DNA from 3 places in the Streptomyces sp. NPDC001717 genome. Region 3 is predicted to be linked to each of the others. Evidence: predicted binding sites of a transcription regulator. Region 3 holds the regulator's gene; each other region holds the start of a gene.
The links. Region 3 encodes HrcA, which represses chaperone genes, less so after heat shock. Its sites were predicted from a motif close to TTNGCACTCNGNNNNNCNGAGTGCNAA; they were not measured.

Region 1: groES (co-chaperone GroES) is a predicted target of HrcA. The motif match lies at 3,031-3,057, and genes of this name have one in related genera.
Region 2: groL (chaperonin GroEL) is a predicted target of HrcA. The motif match lies at 2,124-2,150, and genes of this name have one in related genera.

The regions. Positions count from the first base shown of each region.
Region 1 covers NZ_JBIAUK010000001.1:364,832-369,831, forward strand. The annotation lists gene ACFYZL_RS01920 (polysaccharide deacetylase family protein) at 1-255, shown strand, start outside; gene ACFYZL_RS01925 (FtsW/RodA/SpoVE family cell cycle protein) at 268-1,665, opposite strand; gene ACFYZL_RS01930 (DUF6234 family protein) at 1,852-2,310, opposite strand; gene ACFYZL_RS01935 (hypothetical protein) at 2,447-2,944, opposite strand; gene groES (co-chaperone GroES) at 3,201-3,509, shown strand; gene groL (chaperonin GroEL) at 3,622-5,000, shown strand, end outside.
Region 2 covers NZ_JBIAUK010000001.1:48,235-53,234, reverse strand. The annotation lists gene ACFYZL_RS00265 (hypothetical protein) at 1-136, shown strand, start outside; gene groL (chaperonin GroEL) at 336-1,958, opposite strand; gene ACFYZL_RS00255 (cold-shock protein) at 2,362-2,568, opposite strand; gene ACFYZL_RS00250 (MoaD/ThiS family protein) at 2,977-3,255, opposite strand; gene thrC (threonine synthase) at 3,292-4,566, opposite strand; SAM riboswitch class I at 4,584-4,736, opposite strand; gene ACFYZL_RS00240 (glucosyl-3-phosphoglycerate synthase) at 4,922-5,000, shown strand, end outside.
Region 3 covers NZ_JBIAUK010000009.1:159,799-164,798, reverse strand. The annotation lists gene ACFYZL_RS18040 (DUF3097 domain-containing protein) at 1-756, opposite strand, end outside; gene ACFYZL_RS18035 (MBL fold metallo-hydrolase) at 791-1,510, opposite strand; gene hrcA (heat-inducible transcriptional repressor HrcA) at 1,646-2,662, shown strand; gene dnaJ (molecular chaperone DnaJ) at 2,663-3,799, shown strand; gene ACFYZL_RS18020 (nitronate monooxygenase) at 3,992-5,000, shown strand, end outside.

The sequences.
Region 1 (5,000 bases), on a different contig from region 3:
AACTACAACGACGACACCCTCCGGGCCGCCTCGGAGTGCGGAGTCTCGTCCATGGTGCTGTGGAAGGTCTCGATGCAGATCAACAACTTCCAGTACGCCGAGGGCTCCGCCCTCAAACCGGGCGACATCATCCTGGCCCACTTCCGAGGCCCCTCCGAGCTCAAGGGCTCGACGGAGATCCAGATGACGACCCGCATGCTCCAGCGCATCCAGGAACAGGGCTACCGCATCGGGCGCCTGGAGGACTACCTGTAGGGGTGGCCCGCCCTAGGACGCCACCACCACCGGCGTGATCGTGGTTTCCACCGGGCCTCTGGCGTCGGCTTCGCGTTGGCGTTCCGCGCTGTCGCTGATGCGGAGGAGGAGGGCGATCATGATCCAGTTGGCCAGCAGGGACGAGCCGCCCTTCGCCAGGAAGGGCAGGGCCTTGCCCGTGAGGGGGATCAGGCCGGTGACGCCGCCCGCCACCACGAAGACCTGGAGCGCCAGGGCCGAGGCCAGGCCCACCGCCAGGAGTTTGCCGAACGGGTCGCGGGCGCCGAGGGCCATGCGCAGGCCGCGCTGTACGAGGAGCGCGTAGAGGAGCAGGACGGCCATGACCCCGGCCAGGCCGAGTTCCTCGCCGACGGTGGTGAGGATGAAGTCGCTGCGGCCGGCGAACCCGATGAGATCCGGGTGGCCCATGCCGAGGCCCGTGCCGGTGATGCCGCCCGTGCCGAAGCTGAAGAGGGCCTGCGCCGACTGGTCCGAGGTGACACCGGGTGGGCGCACCTCCCAGTAGTAGGACAGCGGGTTGAGCCAGGCGGCCACTCGGGCCTTCACGTGCGGTTCGGTCGACCCGACGACGAAGGCGCCCACGGCCGCCATGAGCAGCCCGCACACGATCCAGCTCGTGCGCTCGGTGGCCACGTAGAGCATCACCACGAAGACCCCGAAGAAGATCAGCGAGGTGCCGAGGTCGCGCTCGAAGACCAGGACCAGCATCGAGACGATCCACACCGTGATGATCGGGCCGAGCTGGCGCATGGGCGGCAGGCGGACGCCGAGGAACTTGCGGCCCGTCAGGGCCAGCGAGTCGCGGTGGACGACCAGGTAGCCGGCGAAGAACACCGCGATCATGATCTTCACGAATTCGCCGGGCTGCAGGGAGAAGCCGAAGAGTTTGATCCAGCGCTTGGCGCCGTAGGTGTCCGCGCCGAAGAACGCCGGTGCGATCAGCAGCACCAGTGAGACGGCCATCGTGATGTAGATGAAGCGTTGCAGGAGGCGGTGGTCGCGGAGCAGCGCCAGGACCAAGAGGCAGGCGGCGACGCCGACCACCGTCCACATCAGCTGCCCGGGCGCGTTCGCCTCCGCCTTCCAGCGCTCGATGTAGCTCTGGTCGAGACGGTGCAGGAACACCAACCCCAGTGCCGTCAGCAGCATGGCGAGGGGGAGGATCAGCGGATCCGCGTAGGCCGCGAACCGTCGCACGCCCAGGTGCCCGACCAGTGACAGCAGGGTCAGGCTGACCGTGAAGCCCGCCAGGTTGGGCGGCAGCTCGTCGTTCATGGCGAGGCCGGCGGCGGCATGGCCGAAGACCGCGATGGCCATGACGAAGAGCAGGAGCAGCGCCTCGGTGCGGCGGCGGGCGCCGGCCGAGGTCAGGGGTTTCAGCCCGAGCACGCGATCAGCTCGCGCACGGTATGCCGCCGACGTCCTTCGGTGCGGGGGAGGCGGGTGACGGGTGGGATGGGTGTGACACCGCCTCACCTGCGGTCGGGGCCGCGGAAGCCTTCGGTCCGACATGATCGGCAATGAGGCGCTTTATCTTCATGTCGTCTATGACGTTTATGTCCTGCCCGTGGTTCCTCAGCCGCCGAGGCACTCGCTGCTGTCCCCGCCGCTGCGGCACTGTCGGCTCGGCTCGGTGGCGGTCGGGTCCGGCTTGGTCGCCGGCGGGTGGCCGGTCTCGTGCGAGGCGCCCGCCATCATCAGCAGCAGCCCGAGCAGCAGTACGGAAGCCAGGCCGTGCACGGCGGTGGAGAGCGGTGCGCGCCGGCGGTGGAAGCCGAGGGCGGTGAGGGTGGCGACGCAGCACAGGATGCCGAGGACGGTGAACGTCGCGGCGGTGAGGGGGAGGCCCTGCCACTGGCCGGCGGCGCTGTCGGTGCGTTCGAGCAGGCCGAACTCCTCGACGGTGACGTAGAAGAGGGCGATGAGGAGGGCCGCGCCCAGGGCCAGGGCCGTGAGCAGGGCCAGGGCGAGGTCGGCGCCCCAGTGCATCGGCTTGCGCGCCGGGCGTGCCGGGTGTGTCGGCCGGGTCGTCATGTCCCGCAGTCTCGCGGGAGGTGTGCGGTTCCGTACAGGGGCTGCGCCCGAACTCCTGGGGCTCCGCCCCGGACCCCGCGCCTCGAACGCCGGCGGGGCCGGATTCGCCTCAAACGCCGGCGGGGCCGGGTTCGCCTCAGGTGTCGAGGGGGCTGGATGTGGGCGCCGATGGTTGTTGGGTGCGGGTCGGGCGCCTTCTGCGGCTCAGCGCCGCCGCCGCCGTTCGGGTCGGGTGGATCAGGGCGAGGGCGCCCGCGGTGCCCGGGCCGAGCCAGACCAGGGGGTCGCGCCGTACGGCCGTGTCCGCCGCCGGGCCGCTGACGGTCACCGCCACCGGGCCGGTCGGCGGCACCTCGAACGCGGTGTCGACCTCGACCGCGGCCAGCGTGAACGAGCCGTCGGTCGCCGTGAAGCTCCCCGCGCAGGTCAGGGCCCGCTCGCCCGCCTGGTACGGGGCGTCCCGGCAGTGCTCCGCGCGGAACGCGCCCTCCACCCCGGTCAGCTGGATCGCCAGCCGGGGCGCGGCGCTCGACAGGAAGTAGACCCCGACCGCGAGGCAGACGGTGATCGGGATCGACCGCCGCAACCACCACCGCCACGGCATGCGCGAACCGCCCGCGCTGGTCCTGGTCATGGTGCGAGCGTAGTGATCCCGAACGTGCGTACGCCCGCGTTTTCGCGGTTCGGGAGGCGGGATCGCGCAACGCCGTACGGCGAGAATTGGCACTCCGCTTGACCGAGTGCTAATCGCCGGAATAGTCTCGCACCTGGCACTCGCCCCGGGTGAGTGCCAACACAGCGACAGGCAGGTCCGGCACCCGCGACGACGGATCGACCTGGTCGCCACCTCAGACAGTTAACCCCGGATCTCCGAAGGGGGAGGTCGGATCGTGACGACCGCCAGCTCCAAGGTTGCCATCAAGCCGCTTGAGGACCGCATCGTGGTCCAGCCGCTCGACGCCGAGCAGACCACGGCCTCCGGCCTGGTCATCCCGGACACCGCGAAGGAGAAGCCCCAGGAGGGCGTCGTCCTCGCCGTGGGCCCGGGTCGCTTCGAGGACGGCCAGCGTCTCCCGCTGGACGTCAACGTCGGCGACATCGTGCTGTACAGCAAGTACGGCGGCACCGAAGTGAAGTACAGCGGCGAGGAGTACCTCGTCCTCTCGGCTCGCGACGTGCTCGCGATCGTCGAGAAGTAATTCGCTTCACCAGTACTGCTTTGAGCTGCGCCCCTGGTCACCCCGCTGATTGCCGGGCGGCGAGGGGCGCAGTTCGTTAAACCCGAGTTTTCGAGAGGGCTGAACCGCTCCCATGGCGAAGATCCTGAAGTTCGACGAGGACGCCCGTCGCGCCCTCGAGCGCGGCGTCAACAAGCTTGCCGACACGGTCAAGGTGACGATCGGCCCCAAGGGCCGCAACGTCGTCATCGACAAGAAGTTCGGCGCGCCCACCATCACCAACGACGGTGTCACCATCGCTCGTGAGGTCGAGCTGGACGACCCGTACGAGAACCTGGGCGCCCAGCTCGTGAAGGAGGTGGCGACCAAGACCAACGACATCGCGGGTGACGGCACCACCACCGCCACCGTGCTGGCCCAGGCGCTGGTCCGCGAGGGTCTGCGCAACGTCGCCGCCGGCGCTTCCCCGGCCGCCCTGAAGAAGGGCATCGACGCCGCGGTCAAGGCCGTGTCCGAGGAGCTCCTCGCGACCGCCCGCCCGATCGAGGACAAGTCCGACATCGCTGCCGTCGCCGCGCTCTCCGCGCAGGACCAGCAGGTCGGCGAGCTCATCGCCGAGGCGATGGACAAGGTCGGCAAGGACGGTGTCATCACCGTCGAGGAGTCCAACACCTTCGGCCTGGAGCTGGAGTTCACCGAGGGCATGGCCTTCGACAAGGGCTACCTCTCGCCGTACATGGTCTCCGACCAGGAGCGTATGGAGGCCGTCCTCGACGACCCGTACATCCTGATCAACCAGGGCAAGATCTCGTCCATCCAGGACCTGCTGCCGCTGCTGGAGAAGGTCATCCAGGCGGGTGGCTCCAAGCCGCTGCTGATCATCGCCGAGGACGTCGAGGGCGAGGCGCTCTCCACCCTCGTCGTCAACAAGATCCGTGGCACCTTCAACGCCGTGGCCGTCAAGGCCCCCGGCTTCGGTGACCGCCGCAAGGCGATGCTCCAGGACATGGCCACCCTCACCGGTGCCACCGTCATCGCCGAGGAGGTCGGCCTCAAGCTCGACCAAGCCGGTCTGGACGTGCTGGGCTCCGCCCGCCGCGTGACCATCTCCAAGGACGACACCACCATCGTCGACGGTGCCGGCTCCTCCGACGAGGTCCTCGGCCGCGTCAACCAGATCAAGGCCGAGATCGAGTCCACCGACTCGGACTGGGACCGCGAGAAGCTGCAGGAGCGCCTGGCGAAGCTCGCCGGCGGCGTCTGCGTCATCAAGGTCGGCGCCGCCACCGAGGTGGAGCTCAAGGAGAAGAAGCACCGCCTCGAGGACGCCATCTCGGCGACCCGCGCCGCGGTCGAGGAGGGCATCGTCTCCGGCGGTGGCTCCGCGCTCGTCCACGCCGTGAAGGTGCTGGAGGACAACCTGGGCCTGTCCGGCGACGAGGGCACGGGTGTCGCGGTCGTCCGCCGCGCCGCCGTCGAGCCGCTGCGCTGGATTGCCGAGAACGCCGGTCT
Region 2 (5,000 bases), on a different contig from region 3:
GGAGATCACCTGCTTCTGGGACCCCTCCCCGCACGGGTACCGCTCCCGCACGACGGTGTCCTTCGGCGAGTCCCTCCCCGTCCCGACCCCCTTGGAATTCAAGATCGACACCACCGGCTTCCGAGCCGCCCGATGACCCCGTGAACCGCGACGGGGCAGAGATCACGACCGGCGGCCCGGACGCCGCGCTCGACGCGCGGCTGACGGCCCACGGCTGACGGCCGGCCCCAACCACCGGAAACGCCCGAGGGCGGCACCCCCTCCGTCAGGAAGGGGTGCCGCCCTCGGTACGTGAAGAACAGCCGATCTACGGGGCCGGAGGCCGGCCCGGTGGATCAGAAGTCCATGTCGCCGCCCGGCATGCCGCCACCGGCAGCGGCGCCGGCCTTCTCGGGCTTGTCGGCGATGACGGCCTCGGTGGTGAGGAACAGGGCCGCGATGGACGCCGCGTTCTGCAGCGCGGAGCGGGTGACCTTCGCCGGGTCGATGATGCCCTCGGCGATCATGTCGACGTACTCGCCGGTCGCGGCGTTCAGACCGTGGCCGACGGCCAGGTTGCGCACCTTCTCGACGACGACGCCGCCCTCGAGACCACCGTTGACGGCGATCTGCTTCAGCGGGGCCTCCAGCGCGAGCTTCACGGCGTTGGCGCCGGTCGCCTCGTCACCGTTGAGCTCCAGCTTCTCGAAGACCGAGGAAGCCTGCAGCAGGGCCACGCCACCACCGGCGACGATGCCCTCCTCGACGGCCGCCTTCGCGTTGCGAACGGCGTCCTCGATGCGGTGCTTGCGCTCCTTGAGCTCGACCTCGGTCGCGGCACCGGCCTTGATGACGGCCACGCCGCCGGCCAGCTTCGCGAGGCGCTCCTGGAGCTTCTCGCGGTCGTAGTCCGAGTCGGAGTTCTCGATCTCGGCGCGGATCTGGTTCACGCGACCGGCGACCTGGTCGCTGTCACCGGCACCGTCGACGATGGTGGTCTCGTCCTTGGTGATGACGACCTTGCGGGCGCGGCCGAGCAGGTCGAGACCGGCGTTCTCCAGCTTGAGGCCGACCTCCTCGGAGATGACCGTGCCGCCCGTGAGGATGGCGATGTCGCCGAGCATGGCCTTGCGACGGTCACCGAAGCCCGGGGCCTTGACGGCGACGGACTTGAAGGTGCCGCGGATCTTGTTGACGACCAGGGTCGACAGGGCCTCGCCCTCGACGTCCTCGGCGATGATCAGCAGCGGCTTGCCGGACTGCATGACCTTCTCCAGGAGCGGCAGCAGGTCCTTGACCGAGCCGATCTTGGAGTTGACGATCAGGATGTACGGGTCGTCGAGAGCCGACTCCATACGCTCCATGTCGGTGGCGAAGTACGCCGAGATGTAGCCCTTGTCGAAGCGCATGCCCTCGGTGAGCTCCAGCTCCAGACCGAAGGTCTGGGACTCCTCGACGGTGATGACGCCTTCCTTGCCGACCTTGTCCATGGCCTCGGCGATGAGCTCGCCGATCTGGGTGTCGGCGGCGGAGATGGAGGCCGTGGAAGCGATCTGCTCCTTGGTCTCGACATCCTTCGCCTGGGCGAGCAGGGCGGCGGAGACGGCCTCGACGGCCTTCTCGATACCGCGCTTGAGGGCCATCGGGTTGGCACCGGCGGCCACGTTGCGCAGACCCTCGCGGACGAGCGCCTGGGCGAGGACGGTGGCGGTGGTCGTACCGTCGCCGGCGACGTCGTCCGTCTTCTTGGCGACTTCCTTGACCAGCTCGGCGCCGATCTTCTCGTACGGGTCCTCGAGCTCGATCTCCTTGGCGATGGAGACACCATCGTTGGTGATCGTGGGGGCGCCCCACTTCTTCTCAAGGACGACGTTGCGACCCTTGGGGCCAAGGGTGACCTTGACGGCGTCGGCGAGCTGGTTCATCCCACGCTCGAGGCCGCGACGGGCCTCCTCGTCGAACGCAATGATCTTGGCCATCTGAAGTGGTCCTCCCGGACAGCGGTGGATTGCTCCTGGACCGCGCCCGCGCCCGCGACGGACGGCCTGCGTGTCCGGCGGTTCCTTCCCGCCGGACCCTGCGGGCCTCACCGACCCGGTCCTCGTTCAGTAGCACTCTCAACCGGAGAGTGCTAACGCCAATGATTAGCACTCGACCCCTGTGAGTGCAAGCGGCTTCGAAGAAGCCCCATTGAGGGGTGGCGGTCGGGTGACGGGTGGGAGCAAGCGGCTTGGGGCAAGACCGGGCCGACGGCCCAAGGGGCGTCCGACAAACGCACGAGGGGCCCGCATCCCTCCTCGGATGCAGGCCCCTCGTCGTGCGTGCGCGTACGCGGGTGCGCGCGTACGTACGTGTCGCGTCGGTGGTCGATCGCTCCGGGACTCAGCCGAGTGCGAGCTTGACCATGTCCGCCTGCGGACCCTTCTGGCCCTGCGAGATCTCGAACTCGACCCGCTGACCCTCTTCAAGGGTGCGGTATCCGTCCATCTGGATGGCGCTGTAGTGGACGAACACATCCGCACCACCGTCGACCGCGATGAAGCCGTAGCCCTTCTCCGCGTTGAACCACTTGACGGTGCCCTGAGCCATGCCTAACTCCCCTATTACTGGCCCTTGCGCGGGAACGCACTTCGCGTTACCGGGTCAGAACTTGCGTCGGAACGCGTCGACCGAGGCTGAATGTATCTGCGCGGATGCTGTCTGCAACAGGTCAATCCGACGAGAAATCTGGACACCCAGATACATTGAAATGAAGTGAAAATTTGGCATATTCCAGGGCAACTCGGGCCCGACATGTCTCGCCAAAGCCCCATACCGCACCCGCACATTGACCAGATGTCGACCCTCACGCGACCCGTTCATATGCGCCGGGCAAGAACCGCGGAGGGGACTTCCCCAACTCTACCGTGCCCAATCAAGCAGAATTGCCCCCTCCGCTTTCAGCGGAGGGGGCAATTCTATTTATGGAGATCCTGTCGACGACCCGCCGGCGACGGGTCAGCAGCCGCCCGCGACGGCCGGGATGATCGAGACGCCCGCACCGTCCGGCGTCGCCGCCTCCAGCCCGCCCTCGAAGCGCACGTCGTCGTCGTTCACGTAGACGTTCACGAAGCGACGGAGCTTGCCCTGGTCGTCCAGGACGCGCGCGGCGATGCCCGGGTGGTTCTTCTCCAGCGACTCGATGACCTCGGCCAGGGTCGCGCCCTCGGCCGTCACCTCGGCGGCGCCGGCGGTGTAGGTGCGCAGGATGGTGGGGATGCGGACGTTGACGCTCATGGCGACACTGCCTTTCCGGTAGTGCGTAGGGAGTGGTCAGGCCAGGCCGGCGGCGCGGAACGCGTCCAGGCTCGGGCGGATGGTGGCGGTCTGGCCGCTGTCGGCGGCCACCGCCTCCAGGGTCTTGAGGCCGTCACCGGTGTTCAGGATCACGGTGGTCAGCGTCGGGTCGAGCAGGCCGTTCTCGATGAGCTTCTTCGTGACGCCGACGGTCACGCCGCCCGCGGTCTCGGCGAAGATGCCCTCGGACTGCGCGAGGATCTTGATGGCCTCGACGACCTGCTCGTCGTTGACGTCCTCGACCGCGCCGCCGGTGCGGCGGGCGATGTCCAGGACGTACGGGCCGTCGGCCGGGTTGCCGATCGCCAGGGACTTGGCGATGGTGTTCGGCTTCTGCGGGCGGACCACGTCGTGACCGGCCTTGAAGGCGGCGGACACCGGGGAGCAGCCCTCGGCCTGGGCACCGAAGATCTTGTACGGCTTGTCCTCGACGAGGCCGAGCTTGATCAGCTCCTGCAGACCCTTGTCGATCTTCGTCAGCTGGGAGCCGGACGCGATCGGGATGACGATCTGGTCGGGCAGCTGCCAGCCGAGCTGCTCGCAGATCTCGTACGCCAGGGTCTTGGAGCCCTCGCCGTAGTACGGGCGCAGGTTGACGTTGACGAAGCCCCAGCCCTCGCCCAGCGGGTCGCCGATGAGCTCGGAACAGAAGCGGTTGACGTCGTCGTAGTTGCCCTCGATGCCGACCAGGTCGCCACCGTAGACACCGGCCATGACGACCTTGCCCTGCTCCAGGTCGTGCGGGATGAACACGCAGGAGCGGAAGCCGGCGCGGGCGGCCGCGGCGCCGACGGCGCCGGCCAGGTTGCCGGTGGAGGAGCAGGAGAGCGTGGTGAAGCCGAACGCGCGGGCCGCCTCGACGGCGATGGCCACGACGCGGTCCTTGAAGGAGTGCGTCGGGTTGCCGGAGTCGTCCTTGACGTAGAGCTTGCCGGTGACGCCGAGCTCCTTGGCCAGGTTGGCCGCGTCGACGAGCTTGGTGAAGCCGGGGTTCAGGCTGGGCTTGGAGGCCACGTCCGCGGGGACGGGCAGCAGCGGGGCGTAGCGCCAGATGTTGTTCGGGCCGGCCTCGATCGCGGCGCGCAGGGCCTCGGGGTCACCGGTGGGCAGGTCGTAGGCGACTTCCAGCGGTCCGAAGCACTCGACGCACGCGAAGATGGGACCGAGCTCGAAGCGGGTGCCGCACTCGCGACAGGAGAGACCGTTGGCGGGTCCGAGGTCAACAGAGGTGGCGACAGTCTGTGCAGCCATGATGGCGAGGCCCTTTCTCCTCATCTTCCCCATGGCGCACTTCGCCATGAGACGGAATTGGCACCTTCCCTAGCCGGGGACCCCGCGGGATGCGTATCGCATCGCGAGAACCGACTGGAGGGTTGCCGGGGCTTCAACGGGCCGTGTCCCTCTGCCCCTCTGGATGAGCGGTATGGCACCGGCACACGCGCTCTATGGCGCGCCGGTGCGTTTGTTCGCGGGGACCCCCGGCATGCGGCGGTCCTTCGCGTTGTTCAAGACTGTAACCGAAGGTCCGGGCGGGTGAGACTGCTGTCCGAACCGCGAGATGGATCACATATCGCACCATAACGCCGAAACGCAGGGAGTGCTGAGGGTGCTGGAAGAGGTGGAGCGCTGGCTGGCAGACCGCTCCTGGTCAGCCGCCGACCGACCGCTCGACCAGCTGCTCGACC
Region 3 (5,000 bases):
GAGGGTCGGTTCCAGGTCCTTGTAGGACGTGACCCGGGACAGGACGTGCTGCCACGCCGCGCCGGTGTTCTCCGGCCACCCCAGGGCCCTGCAGACGCCCGTCTTCCAGTCCTGGCCGCGCGGGACCGTCGGCCAGGCCGGGATGCCCACGGCGGACGGCTTCACCGCCTGCCAGACGTCGATGTACGGGTGGCCCACGATCAGGACGTCCCGGGAGGTCACCGAGGCCGCGATGCGGGATTCCTTCGAGCCGGGCACCAGGTGGTCGACCAGGACGCCCAGGCGGGCGTCCGGGCCCGGGGCGAAGTCGGCCACGACGGCCCGGAGGTCGTCGATGCCCTCCAGGTACTCCACCACCACGCCCTCGATGCGCAGGTCGTCGCCCCAGACCTTCTCGACCAGTTCCGCGTCGTGGCGGCCCTCCACGTAGATCCGCCCCGCCCGCGCCACCCGGGCGCGGGCCCCCGGGACGGCGATCGAGCCCGAGGCCGTACGGGCGGGCGCCGCGGGGGCGCGTGACGGGCGGGTCAGGGTCACCACCGCGCCGTCCAGCAGGAAGCCCCGGGGCTCCAGCGGGAACACCCGCCGCTTGCCGAAGCGGTCCTCCAGGGTCACCGTGCCCGCCTCGCAGGCCACCACCGCGCCGCAGAAGTCCGTACCGGCCACCTCGACCACCAGGTCCGGTTCCGCCGCCACCTCCGGCACGGCCTTCGGACGCTTCCACTGGGGGGTCAGGTCGGGGGAGTACTCGCGCATCCGGCCGAGAGTAGGGGAGGTGCGGTGATCGCGGCTATGACACGCCGAAACGGGCCGCCAGTGTGGCGCGTTGCGCACGTACGAAGTCCGCGTCGACCACCGCTCCGTGACCCGGGACGTACGACGCCTCCCGCCCGCCCAGCGACAGCAGCCGGTCCAGCGCGGCGGGCCACTGCCCCGGCGTCGCGTCCGGGCCCACCGAGGGCTCGCCCGACTCCTCCACCAGGTCCCCGCAGAACACCGTCTCGCGCTCGCCCGGCACGAAGACCGCCAGATCGTGCCGGGTGTGCCCGGGACCCACGTTGGCCAGCAGCACCTGTACCCCGCCCAGTTCCAGCGTCCACTCGCCCGACACGAGGTGCCTCGGCACCACCAGCAGGTCCGCCGCCTCGGCCGCCTCCGCCTCCGCCAGGCCGTGCCGGACCGCGTCGTCGCGCAGCTCCTCGCGGCCCGTGGCGAGCAGCGCGTCCAGCCCGACCGCCCCGTACACCTCGGCACCGGAGAAGGCCGCCGCGCCCAGGACGTGATCGAAATGGCCGTGGGTGAATGCGATATGGGTCACTCGCCGGCCGGTCAGTCGCTCCGCCTCCGCGCGCACCTGCGCACCCTCGCGCAGGCACGAGCCGGGGTCGACGAGGAGGACGGAATCGTCGCCCACCACCAGTCCCACGGTGCAGTCCCACACCGGGAGCCGCCTGCGGCCGGTCCGTCCGGTCAGCCGTTCCCAGCCCGCCTCTTCCCAACGCACGTCCATGCCGCGACGCTACCGTGACGAGCCTCCCTTGCCAGGGTCTTACTACCCGGCCGTACACTGAGCGGGGGATCTCTGGCACTCGAACGCCCAGAGTGCCAACGACAGGGCAACGGACCACAGCCGGAGGTGTGCGCGATGCTCAGCGAACGCAGACTCGAAGTGCTGCGCGCCATCGTCCAGGACTACGTCGGGACGGAGGAGCCGGTCGGCTCCAAGGCGCTCACCGAGCGGCACCGACTCGGGGTCTCGCCTGCCACCGTGCGCAACGACATGGCCGTGCTGGAGGAAGAGGGCTACATCGCCCAGCCCCACACCAGCGCCGGCCGGATCCCCACCGACAAGGGCTACCGCCTGTTCGTCGACAAGCTGGCGGGGGTCAAACCGCTGTCGACCCCCGAGCGGCGGGCCATCCAGAACTTCCTCGACGGCGCCGTCGACCTCGACGACGTGGTCGGCCGCACGGTGCGGCTGCTCGCGCAGCTCACCCGGCAGGTCGCCGTCGTCCAGTACCCGAGCCTGACCCGGTCGACCGTCCGGCACGTGGAGCTGCTCTCGCTCGCCCCCGCGCGCCTGATGCTCGTACTGATCACGGACACCGGGCGCGTCGAACAGCGGCTGATCGACTGCCAGACCCCCTTCGGCGAGGCCTCCCTCGCCGATCTGCGGGCCCGGCTCAACAGCCGCGTCGTGGGCCGTCGGTTCACCGACGTGCCCCCGCTCGTCCAGGACCTCCCCGAGTCCTTCGAGGCCGACGACCGCGCCACGGTGTCCACCGTGCTCGCGACGCTCCTCGAAACCCTGGTCGAGGAAGCCGAGGAACGGCTGATGATCGGCGGCACCGCCAATCTCACCCGCTTCGGACACGATTTTCCCCTGACGATCAGGCCGGTGCTCGAAGCGCTGGAGGAGCAGGTCGTGCTCCTCAAGCTGCTCGGCGAGGCCAACGAGTCGGGAATGGCCGTACGGATCGGGCATGAGAATGCCTACGAGGGACTGAACTCCACGTCCGTCGTCTCGGTCGGTTACGGTTCGGGCGGCGAAACGGTCGCCAAGCTCGGCGTGGTCGGACCGACCCGCATGGATTACCCCGGAACGATGGGAGCGGTACGCGCAGTGGCACGTTACGTCGGACAGATCCTGGCGGAGTCGTAAGTGGCCACGGACTACTACGCCACTCTCGGCGTACGCCGCGACGCATCCCAGGATGAGATCAAGAAGGCATTCCGGCGGCTCGCGCGCGAGCTGCACCCGGACGTGAACCCCGATCCCAAGACGCAGGAGCGTTTCAAGGAGATCAACGCGGCCTACGAGGTGCTGTCGGACCCGCAGAAGAAGCAGGTCTACGACCTCGGCGGCGACCCGCTGTCCTCCTCGGGCGGCGGCGGCGCGGGCGGCTTCGGGGCGGGCGGCTTCGGCAACTTCTCCGACATCATGGACGCCTTCTTCGGCCAGTCCTCGCAGCGCGGCCCGCGCTCGCGGACCCGCCGCGGCCAGGACGCCATGATCCGCCTGGACCTGGAGCTGGACGAGGCGGCCTTCGGGACGACCAAGGACATCCAGGTCGACACGGCCGTCGTCTGCACCACCTGCTCCGGCGAGGGCGCCGCCCCCGGCACCTCCGCCCAGACGTGTGACATGTGCCGCGGCCGCGGTGAGGTCTCGCAGGTCACCCGGTCCTTCCTGGGCCAGGTCATGACCTCGCGCCCCTGCCCGCAGTGCCAGGGCTTCGGCACCGTCGTCCCGACCCCGTGCCACGAGTGCGCGGGCGACGGCCGGGTCCGCTCCCGCCGCAGCCTCACGGTCAAGATCCCGGCCGGCGTCGAGAACGGCACCCGGATCCAGCTCGCGGGCGAGGGCGAGGTCGGCCCCGGCGGCGGCCCCGCCGGCGACCTGTACGTGGAGATCCACGAGCTGTCGCACCCGACGTTCCAGCGGCGCGGGGACGACCTGCACTGCACGGTGACCATCCCCATGACGGCGGCGGCCCTGGGCACCAAGTGCCCGCTGGAGACGCTCGACGGCATGGAGGAGATCGACATCCGGCCCGGCACCCAGTCCGGCCAGGCGATCCCGCTGCACGGCCGCGGCGTCACGCACCTGCGCGGTGGCGGCCGAGGCGACCTGATCGTCCACGTCGAGGTCACCACCCCGGGCAAGCTGGACGCCCAGCAGGAGGAGCTGCTGCGCCAGCTGGCGAAGCTGCGCGGCGAGGAGCGGCCGACGGGCCAGTTCGCACCGGGCCAGCAGGGTCTGTTCAGCCGTCTGAAGGACGCCTTCAACGGCCGCTGACCGGCCCGCACGCACACGCAGGAGCCCGGCCCCGGGAGCATCCCCGGGCCGGGCTCCGCGCGTAGTCGGCGGATGCCGGAAAGGCCCTCGCAGGCCAGGCCCCGCAACGGATCCGGCCACCCCGGGAAGCGGACTATGCCAGGCGAATGCGGTGATTCGGTCGACCGAGCGGGACGTGGCACGATGCAGTCCATGTCCTCGGCACCGAGCGGTCTCTCCCCTCACCCGATCGTGCAGGCGCCCATGGCCGGCGGCGGCTCCTGCCCCGCGCTCGTCGGGGCCGTGTGCGAAGCGGGCGGACTGGGCTACCTGGCCGGCGGCTACAAGACCGCCGACGGCATGTACCACGAGATCAAACAGGTGCGGGCGCTCACCCGGCGCCCCTTCGGCGTCAACCTCTTCATGCCGCAGACGGGTTACGTCGACCCGGCCGCCGTCGAGGCGTACCGCGGGCAGCTCGCCGGGGAGGCGAGCTGGTACGCGATCTCCCTCGCCGAGGAGGACATCATCGGCACCAGCGACGACGGCTACGACGCCAAACTCGCCATCCTGCTGGAGGACCCGGTACCGGTCGTCTCCTTCACCTTCGGCTGTCCCACGCCCGAGGCCCTCGCCGCCCTGCGCAAGGCGGGCACGTACACCGTCGTCACCGTGACCTCCGTCGAGGAGGCGCGGAGCGCGCAGGGCGCCGGCGCCGACGCGGTCTGCGTCCAGGGCGTCGAGGCCGGCGGACACCAGAGCACGCACCGCGACGACCCCCAGGCCGATGGCACGGCCGCCCTGGGGCTGCTCGCGCTGGTCGCCCAGGTACGGGAGGCCGTCGCCCTGCCCATCACCGCGGCGGGCGGCCTGATGCGGGGCTCGCAGATCGCGGCCCTGCTGGCGGCGGGCGCGGTCGCGGCCCAGCTCGGCACGGCCTTCCTGGTGTGCCCCGAGTCGGGAGCGGACCCGCTGCACAAGCGGGCGATGACCGACCCCCTCTTCGTACGGACCGAGCTGACCCGGGCCTTCTCCGGGCGGCCGGGGCGCGGCCTGGTGAACCGCTTCATGCGGGAGCACGGTCCCTACGCCCCCGCCGCGTACCCGCAGGTGCACCACCTGACGGCGGGGCTGCGCAAGGCGGCCGCCGCGGCCGGGGACGCGCAGGGCATGGCCCTGTGGGCGGGCCAGGGGCACCGGCTGGCGCGGGCGCTGCCGGCGG